DNA from 3 places in the Ferdinandcohnia sp. QZ13 genome. Region 2 is predicted to be linked to each of the others. Evidence: predicted binding sites of a transcription regulator. Region 2 holds the regulator's gene; each other region holds the start of a gene.
The links. Region 2 encodes LexA, which represses DNA repair genes until DNA is damaged. Its sites were predicted from a motif close to CGAACATATGTTCG; they were not measured.

Region 1 (3,291 bases), on a different contig from region 2:
AATTGTTGAAAGGACACGAATTTGATGCTATTGAAACTTTTGCTGGCGCTCATCCTTCCGGGTGTACTCGTCGTTTTCTTTACAAGGGTGACCTATAATTATTATGTGGGCTTCTTACTAGCGGTTGCTCTAATTGCTGCATCCATATATAAAGGATATGCAGATTCCATTTTTATCATCATTGCGGATATCATCTCGCTCGGAGCGGGATTTCTTTATGCAAGGAACATGGGGAAAAGGGCGAAAAAATAAAAGGGTATGTGAGGCCAGGGTTTTGTTAAGGACTCTTTGCTATATAAGATGAAGCGAAACCTCCTTCATCAAGCTTATGAAGGATTGAATGCCATTGATGTTGCTTCGGACGGTCCTTCATTAAGGAAATGAAGGACCGTTTTCCCTTAATGTTACTTCACAAAGTCCTTCACTTTTCCTCCATCTTCTCAAGCTCTGAAACGATCACCTTTTTAATTTCATCATCCCCTATTGCCCCATTATGAAAGGTGTTTGAATCCATCCAATAAAGCTGCCGAAAGCTAACCCCGTTATTTAGCTCGATTTCTAAAAAAATACGTTCCCCATCGAATTTATCGGTTACATGTAAACCATACGGATTATCCAGTTCAAGCTGATACCAAGCCTGGATAAATTGTTCCTTTGATTTGTATGAAAATGTATGTAGACGACTACCATCCTCGGTACTTTCAATGTAAATATTTTTTACCAACCCATCAAGTGGATAAAGCTCACCTGCTGTTTTTGCTTCCTTATTTTCATCAACAACATATACTTTATCCTCTGCTGCTACGATGAAAGAGGACGGGTACCCGTTTACCTCATAAATCGAAGTTCCTTTAGGCAGGTATGTGGCATCACCATTTTCCATCCTGTGATCACTGCATGCATGCTCATCCATCATGAAAGTCACCTTTCCTAGTTCTTCTCCCTTCTCAATTGAAATCGAGCCTTGTTCGTCATAAGAATCAGGAAAATCATGTTGATACTTTACATCGTTAATCATCAAAGCATCCAGCCATTCAACAATTTCTCCATTTGGACAACCTGATATTCTGACATTGTTATTGCATGAAACTAAAAAGCCCAATACGAAAACCAGAAGAAGGATTCTACACCCTTTTTTCATAAAACACCTCACCATGACATGTCTTTTTCCAAATTATAACATGTTTTATAACAGATATTTTAAATAAAAAATCGAATATCAGTTCGTATTTTTGTTTGTTTTAGGTTGGTTTGTGGTACAATGTTTCTATCTAGAAAAAGTCAGTGAAAAAACACATAAAACAGTTCAGAAAAAAGGATTGGAGGATTGCATGTGAAAGATCAATTTGAATTAGTATCTAAATATTCCCCACAAGGTGACCAACCAAAAGCAATTAAAGAGCTAGTGGAAGGGATCAAAGCGGGGAAAAAGTATCAGACTTTATTAGGTGCAACCGGAACAGGGAAAACATTTACGATCTCAAATGTAATCAAAGAAGTAAATCGACCAACCCTGATTATTGCCCATAATAAAACATTAGCTGGACAGCTTTATAGTGAGTTTAAAGAATTCTTTCCTAATAATGCTGTTGAATATTTTGTCAGCTATTATGATTACTTCCAGCCCGAGGCGTATGTTCCTTCATCTGATACATATATCGAAAAAGATTCAAGCGTGAATGATGAAATTGATAAACTGCGCCACTCTGCGACATCTTCGCTTTTTGAACGACGTGATGTCATCATCATTGCCAGTGTATCATGCATCTATGGTTTGGGTTCTCCAGAGGAGTATCGGGAACTTGTTGTGTCCCTACGTACTGGAATGGAAATCGAGCGTAATGAACTTTTGCATAAACTGGTGGATGTACAGTATGAACGAAATGATATTGACTTCCGTCGCGGGACCTTCCGTGTAAGAGGAGATGTAGTCGAAATATTCCCAGCCTCTCGTGATGAGCACTGTATTCGCGTGGAGTTTTTTGGTGATGAAATTGATCGGATTCGCGAGGTTGATGCTTTAACTGGTGAAATTCTAGGCGAACGTGAACATGTCGCCATTTTCCCAGCATCCCACTTCGTAACCCGTGAAGAAAAAATGCAAATCGCGATTAAAAATATTGAAGCGGAGCTTGAGGAACGGTTAGCAGACCTTCGTGAAGATGGTCAACTTCTTCAAGCACAACGACTTGAACAACGAACCAATTATGACTTAGAAATGATGCGTGAAATGGGCTTTTGCTCCGGAATCGAAAACTATTCACGTCATTTAACATTACGGCCACCTGGTTCAACACCATATACATTATTGGATTATTTTCCAGAAGATTTGCTAATTGTCGTAGATGAGTCGCATGTTACATTGCCTCAGATTCGAGGAATGTTCAATGGTGACCAAGCGAGAAAACAAGTATTGGTGGATCACGGATTCCGACTTCCATCGGCAATGGATAACCGTCCATTACGTTTTGAAGAATTCGAAAAGCATATCAACCAAATTATTAATGTCTCAGCAACACCTGGACCGTACGAAATTGAACACACCGATGAAATGGTGGAACAAATCATCCGTCCAACTGGATTGCTTGACCCTATTATTGATGTACGGCCAATTCAAGGTCAAATTGATGACCTATTAGGTGAAATCCAAGATCGCGTGAACAAAAATGAGCGTGTTCTTGTGACAACTTTAACGAAAAAAATGTCTGAGGATTTAACGGATTACTTAAAGGATATTGGAATCAAGGTAAACTATTTGCACTCAGAAATTAAAACGCTTGAGCGGATTGAAATTATCCGCGATCTGCGTATGGGGAAATATGATGTTCTTGTAGGAATTAACCTCCTTCGTGAAGGATTAGATATTCCAGAGGTTTCACTTGTTGCCATTCTTGATGCCGATAAGGAAGGGTTCCTCCGTTCAGAACGTTCGCTTATTCAGACCATTGGCCGTGCAGCTAGAAATGCAAACGGAAGAGTCATTATGTATGCAGATAAAATCACGAATTCAATGGAAATCGCGATTAATGAAACAAAGCGACGTCGTGAGATTCAAGAGGAATACAACAAGAAGCATGGTATTACACCACAGACCATTCAAAAAGAAATACGAGATGTCATACGTGCAACGGTGGCAGCAGAGGAAACGGAAAATTACGAAGCAGCACCTAAACTAACAGGACTATCGAAAAAAGAACGCGATAAAGTGATAGCTGACATGGAAAAAGAAATGAAGGAAGCCGCAAAAGCACTTAATTTCGAACGAGCAGCTGAATTACGTGATTTAATTTT
Region 2 (3,291 bases):
GCTCACTTTGTTCGCCAGCCTTTTTCACGGTTTCTTCAAAATGTTTATAGACCTCGCTTGGTACATGGAAGTCATTTTCAAATGTCCAATTATATGCTTCTTTTGTTAATTTTAATTCATCAGCACCTAATGGCTCACCATGTGCTTTTGATTTACCAGCACGATTAGGAGAACCATAGCCAATTGTTGTTCGAACCTCGATGAGTGTCGGACGGGTTAACTCTCCCTTTGCTTCCTCAATTGCCTTATCAATCGCATCAACATCATTACCATCTTCCACACGAAGATACTGCCAACCATAGGCCTTATAGCGTTGTTCAATGGATTCAGAAAAAGCCTGATCTAGGTCACCATCTAAAGAAATATCATTTGAATCATATAAAACAATTAAACGACCTAATTTTAAGTGACCTGCTAGTGATGAAGCTTCTCCTGAAACACCCTCCATTAAGTCACCATCTCCACAGATGGCATATGTAAAATGGTTTACAATTTCAAATGTGTCTTTATTGTAAACACCTGCTAAATGACGCTCGGCCATCGCCATCCCAACAGCCATAGCGATACCTTGCCCAAGCGGACCTGTAGTTGCATCAACCCCCGCTGTATGACCATATTCAGGATGCCCCGGTGTTTTGCTTCCCCATTGACGAAATTGCTTTAAGTCATCGATTGTTAAATCATAGCCTGATAAGTGAAGCATACTGTACAATAGTGCCGACCCATGTCCCGCTGAGAGAACAAAGCGGTCACGATTAAACCATTTTGGATTATTCGGATTGTGCTTCATATGTCTGGTCCATAGAGTATATGTCATTGGAGCTGCCCCCATTGGCATCCCTGGGTGACCTGAATTTGCTTTTTCAACAGCATCGATCGAAAGTGTTCGAATCGACGCAATCGACAAGTCAGTAATTGAATTCGTCATAAAACAAACATCCTTTCAAATAATTAATCGGTTCCTATGTAGTATGCACCAAAAGAAAAGAATACATAGAAATCTATGTATTCTTTGTTAATGCAATCTTTTCCGTTTGCTCTCTTTTAATTTTTCTGGAGTTACATCATTTCCCTCTGGGTCTACGACCGTTACCGAATGTAAGGTATTTGTCATTGAATTTCTAAAAACACGTAAATACTCTTGTCTAAGCTCTTGTTGTTCTTCTTTTTCTTTATCCGAAAGACCAACTGACTTTGCTTTTTTTGCAAGAGCATTGATCCGATTAAGTTTATCTTTTGAAAGCATCCGTATTTCTCCTTGTTTCATCTTTTCTAAATCATAGTTCATAGTACTAAATGAAAAGATTTTTTACAAGTATTCCACTTTGCTTAACTTAGCTAGCAGTGATAAAAACCATTCCCATACTTAATAAAACAAATAAGACATAATAGATAAATCCACTTTGTAATTTTTTCAACATGTTCATTTCCACTCCTACAGAATGTTTGTTCGTATTTTATGTTTTTATTATATACCGAACAAATGTTTTGTGTCAACAAAAATTCGAACTTATGTTTGTATAATCAAATAAAACATGCTATACTCTACTTAAGAATTTAGGTTTTTGTCGGACAGACACATGCTTAAAAACCGAACATAATAAAGAGCGAGAATTGAATACATATAAAAAAATATATAAGGGGATGAGTGTAGATGACGACAAAGCTTTCAAAAAGACAGCAGGACATATTGAACTACATTAAACAGGAAGTAAAAGATAAGGGCTACCCACCTTCAGTAAGGGAAATTGGAGAGGCAGTTGGGTTAGCATCGAGTTCAACAGTTCATGGCCATTTGTCCAGACTTGAAAGTAAAGGTTTGATAAGAAGAGACCCAACAAAGCCTCGTGCTATTGAAATATTACAGGCTGATACAAATGATACAATTCCAACTGCAAATGTTGTGAATGTCCCTGTCATTGGTAAGGTTACAGCGGGTCAACCAATCACAGCCATTGAAAATATTGAAGAGTATTTTCCACTACCTGATCGATTTGCTGCGCACGATGATCAAATCTTTATGCTTGAAATTATGGGTGACAGTATGATTGAAGCGGGTATTCTAGATGGAGACTACGTAATTGTTAAACAACAGCATTCAGCAAACAATGGGGATATTGTTGTTGCAATGACAGAAGAAGATGAAGCAACTGTAAAACGCTTCTTTAAAGAAAAAGACCATATTCGACTCCAGCCAGAAAACTCAATGCTCGAACCGATTATTTTAAAAAATGTAACCATTCTCGGAAAAGTTATCGGTGTATACCGTACAATCCATTAAATATGCAAAGGAACATTTCTTCATTGAAATGTTCCTTTTTAATTTTGAATATTTTATTTTCCCCAACGAAGTGCAATGCTTCCCCAACCAAGCCCAGCACCATACCCTGCAAGGATAACTAAATCTCCGTCTTTTATATTTTTATTTTTGACTTCTTCATATAAACCAATGCCTATTGTTGGAGCGGATGAATTTCCATAATGTTGTATCGTTTTAGTATGTACTTTTTCTATAGGAAACCCCAAAGTTTCAATTCCCTTTTCGATGATACGAAGGTTAGATTGATGTGGAATTATAAAATCAACATCAGATATGGCAAGGTTTGAAACTTCAAGAGCTTTATTGACTGCATAAGGAAATTTTTCAACCGCGAATTCAAAAACGGCCCTTCCATCCATGAAAATGGTTTTCTTTTCGGTTAGATGTAGGTATTTTCCACCACTTCCGTCCATTTGCATATTAATGCCGAGAATACCTTTTCCATCAGACACTCTTCCTAGAACAACTGCGGATGCTCCGTCCGCAAAAATCAAAGCAGTTTTTTTATCCATTGGATCAAGCAAAGTGGAACATTTATCCACAGCAACTACCAGCACATTTTGATAAAGTCCTGTTTGAACGAATTGCGCCCCTGTTGATAATGCAGTGATAAAACTTGAACATCCTGAATGGAGATCAAGACCCGCGCAAACTTTAGCTCCAATTTGGTCTTGTACGAGTGCTGCTGTGATGTGTGTATCGTGTGTATTTGTTCCGATAATGACTAAATCAATAATACTTGGATCGATACCAGCATCTTCAATCGCCCTTTTCCCTGCAATTACACACATTTCTGTAAGTGATGTTTCAGTTTTTTCGTATCGTCTTTCCAAAATTCCTGTTTTTCTTACAATTTCTTCTTCTGTGATCCCAAAACGTTGTGCAATTTCCTTATTGGTAATAATTTTTTCTGGAATATTGACTCCAATTCCTAAAATACCTGCATTGTAATTCATTTAATTATCCTCCTA
Region 3 (3,291 bases), 170 kb from region 2:
CCAACTGAATATTAGCTTGTTCAAAATCTGATTGAATTAATGCATTTACCGCAGCCTCTAAATAAGAATGCCACGTTTTAATTTTTACGGGATCATTCCATATTGTTTGGCAATAGGCTGTTGTGATATATGTGATTTCAGAATAAAATCTAAGGAAAACTTCATTTCCGGCCACTTTAAAAATGTAGGAAGTTATTTGATCACATATTGAAATATATTCAACGACTTTTCCGCGAACTAGTTTTTCCTTAGCTTCGATTAGTAGTTTGTTTATATTCAATCGATGTTCTTCATTCCAGTTTGGAACTGAATAAGATATAGCGATTTGATATAATTCTTTTAGTGCAACAGTATATTCTTTAATTTCTTCTTGTGAAATTGTCTTTACTCGAACACCTTTTCTCGGTAGTCTCTCCACAATTCCGGTGTTTTGTAAAATATAGAATGCTTCTCTAACTGGAATATTACTTACGTTAAGTTCCTTCGCTATATTTGATTCAATTAATCTTGTTCCTTGTTCTAGTTTTCCAGTAAATATTTGATTCAGAATATAATGTGCAATTTCGTCAGGCAATGAATTACTTTGGCTTTGATTGTTATCATTAGAAAAGGTAATAAAGTTATTCATGATAATATCCTTTCTTGAGAAATTTAATATTTGGACTTATTTTTTATGTTATATTTTATTTATTTTAATTGTACTTTAACTATCATAGTAATGTAAGTTAGTATATAAAATTTTCTATTATAGATAATGAAAAAGGTACTCGAGGAGCATTAACAAAATATAGAAATTATATTAAAGAACTTAAAATATATAAGTTTTTATTCACTGCTTGCACATTTTAGCTCTGTTTACATTCATAGGATATTTTATTGGATGAATACATTCAAACAAAAAAATATTATATAATCACAAGGTAGTAGCAAATTTGATGATTTCCTGAGCAAATATTATTTATAGAAACCATTGTGATATTGTTCGCATTTCATTGGAAGCTTTTCTTTTGATGGAAGGTTCATTTTTAGTCTGATATGGTTAAATTTCGGGTTTATATATACTTGAAAACTCACATTAGAATGATTGCAACGGTTATATCCATATGTACATTGGGGTTCTGAAGTCTTTTTCTATGTTTTAAGATTTTTAGTTTTTTTAAATCTTCGTCTGTTGTGGTGTGTGAAAGTAAAAGGATCCAACCGGAACAGAGGTTAGAACTTAGCTTTCACCATTTCGAACATTAATTATCCAAACCTATATTGTTTGCTTGTCCGGACTAAACTAGCCAAGTTTGAACTTCGAAGTAATATACATATTACAGCTGCATAGTAAGTTAACAAAACGGTAATAATTAGACTAAAAAAACACAAAAGGTGTTACAAGATGGATTTGAACAAGTTTAAATATTATATGAATTTGGTGGGATTATCTATCGTTATCGCTTCAACTTATCTTCATATTGTAGCAAGTATCACAAATCAATTAACAATCATAGGCGCTGCTTTTTTCACCTTTAATTGGGTAGTTACCCTTTTATTTAATGATGTTTTTTGGGAGTACATAAACAAATGGATGGGGAAGTAGGCTTTCCTTTTTAACAAAAAACCGTTAACGAACATGCAACTTAATAACTGCATGTTTTTTATTGCCTTAAAAGTGACATAACAGAGGATATATGAACTTGTTTTATCTTGCGTTAATCTAAAAAGAAGGATTAACGTTTATTTTTTTTAGCATTCAAATCTAACCAAATCATTTTAATTTAATTGTTAATCGAACATACATTCGCATATAATGATTTTATAAGGAGGGACTAAAGTGATAAAAGATCGTGGGAAAATAAAATGGGGGGCTGCATTTATGTTACCTGAAATGGTGGCATCTCATAACAAGGTGGATTGGGATTATAAAAAGGTTGAAAAATCTATCCTAGATGAACATCTATTAGAAGAAATAAACCAATCGATATGTAGTGCAATGGAGTATAACCAAGACCTAGTGTTTACTCTGTACGAAAATGGAGAATTCCAATTACTAACTGGAAAAGTACATTATATCGATCAAATAAGGTATGAGTTAAGAATTTTAGATAAATTTAACGAAATACACAAGGTAAGGCTAAGCGACATTGTTAAAGTTATATTGAATTGTGATGGTAAGTAACTGGTGCTTTAAACCTTGAAAAGAATAATGGGTATAACTAAGATGGAACTGTTGTATTCAACAATTTGGAAACAAATCTTGCTAACTGAGAAGTAAAGTTCGTTTAGGGGAATCACTAATCAATTGAAAACCGATTTTATGATGAATCCTCTCGAGAATACCTGACGAAAAGTCCCGCTTCTCTCTGTTCAGCATAGAAGAGGGTTGTACATTTTAAAACTTCTCTACTTATAAAAGCATTTAAATAAATTATATTATTAAAAAAGGAACACAAATTTAAATGGTACCTGTCCAGTTTTCCGTACAAAAAGCCATGATAGCAAAAGAACAGGAGTATAAGTGGAACATAAGGATGATTCTTTACCTGAAGAATTTATAAGGGCTGTTGAAAGAGTCTGTAAGGAGCTAGAACCTAAAAACAAAGAAAATAATGCACTATGGCATTTAGTCAATGATATCTGTAAAGATATAGAGTATGACGAAGAATGAACTATTAATTAGGCTATAGCAGGGTTTACAAACGCATATTGTGACAAAAACTAGTAAGGGTTGTTGGCATGGGTGGTTCACCTTTTGCAGAATTCTATCGTGAACGTGATGAAAGAATAGAAAGAGAAACTTTGCATTTGATTGTAAAAGTACTAGATATGCTAAAAGAAGAGAAGGAAATAACAGTAATTTCAAAAGAAACAGGGCAAAACATTGAATATATCCGAAGGATTGCAAAAATGCTACCAAAGAAGGAGAGGGTGGTCCAGGTGCGTAATGATTTAAAGCTGAAAGAAGAGGGGCAATTAGTTGATTACAACTTATATAGTAATTATTCTCCCGTACAAATGGAAGTTTACGATGGGAAATTTTTTGTCACAGATTCGGAGCGAGAAAATCTTTTAAAACTGTTGATATACAATGTGGGAATCAACAGAACACTTCAGATCATCGAAGAATACAAGGAAAAATAGAATATATTTATGGATGTCGAGCCTGTCAATACGAAAATCAAAAAGTCAATACATACTGTTATATCCTCTTAAGAATGAACCTGCCTAAAATATGTAACAAAGCATCCCGCTTCGCTCTTTTAAACAGAGGAGCGGGTATGCAAAGATAGAGAACTAATGTTGAAA

Region 1: a site for LexA is predicted at 1,214-1,227, ahead of uvrB (excinuclease ABC subunit UvrB). Genes of this name have one in related genera too.
Region 3: a site for LexA is predicted at 1,776-1,789, ahead of RGU12_RS01710 (YolD-like family protein). Genes of this name have one in related genera too.

The regions. Positions count from the first base shown of each region.
Region 1 is NZ_JAVIVW010000015.1:1,114,634-1,117,924, reverse strand. Features, by position in the region: gene RGU12_RS19290 (DUF2198 family protein) at 25-252, shown strand; gene RGU12_RS19285 (hypothetical protein) at 422-1,141, opposite strand; gene uvrB (excinuclease ABC subunit UvrB) at 1,334-3,291, shown strand, end outside.
Region 2 is NZ_JAVIVW010000001.1:501,446-504,736, forward strand. Features, by position in the region: gene tkt (transketolase) at 1-928, opposite strand, end outside; gene RGU12_RS02435 (DUF896 domain-containing protein) at 1,016-1,246, opposite strand; gene lexA (transcriptional repressor LexA) at 1,655-2,281, shown strand; gene RGU12_RS02445 (3-oxoacyl-ACP synthase III family protein) at 2,335-3,276, opposite strand.
Region 3 is NZ_JAVIVW010000001.1:331,841-335,131, forward strand. Features, by position in the region: gene RGU12_RS01700 (GntR family transcriptional regulator) at 1-628, opposite strand, end outside; gene RGU12_RS01705 (hypothetical protein) at 1,385-1,585, shown strand; gene RGU12_RS01710 (YolD-like family protein) at 1,820-2,164, shown strand; gene RGU12_RS01715 (hypothetical protein) at 2,504-2,653, shown strand; gene RGU12_RS01720 (hypothetical protein) at 2,722-3,126, shown strand.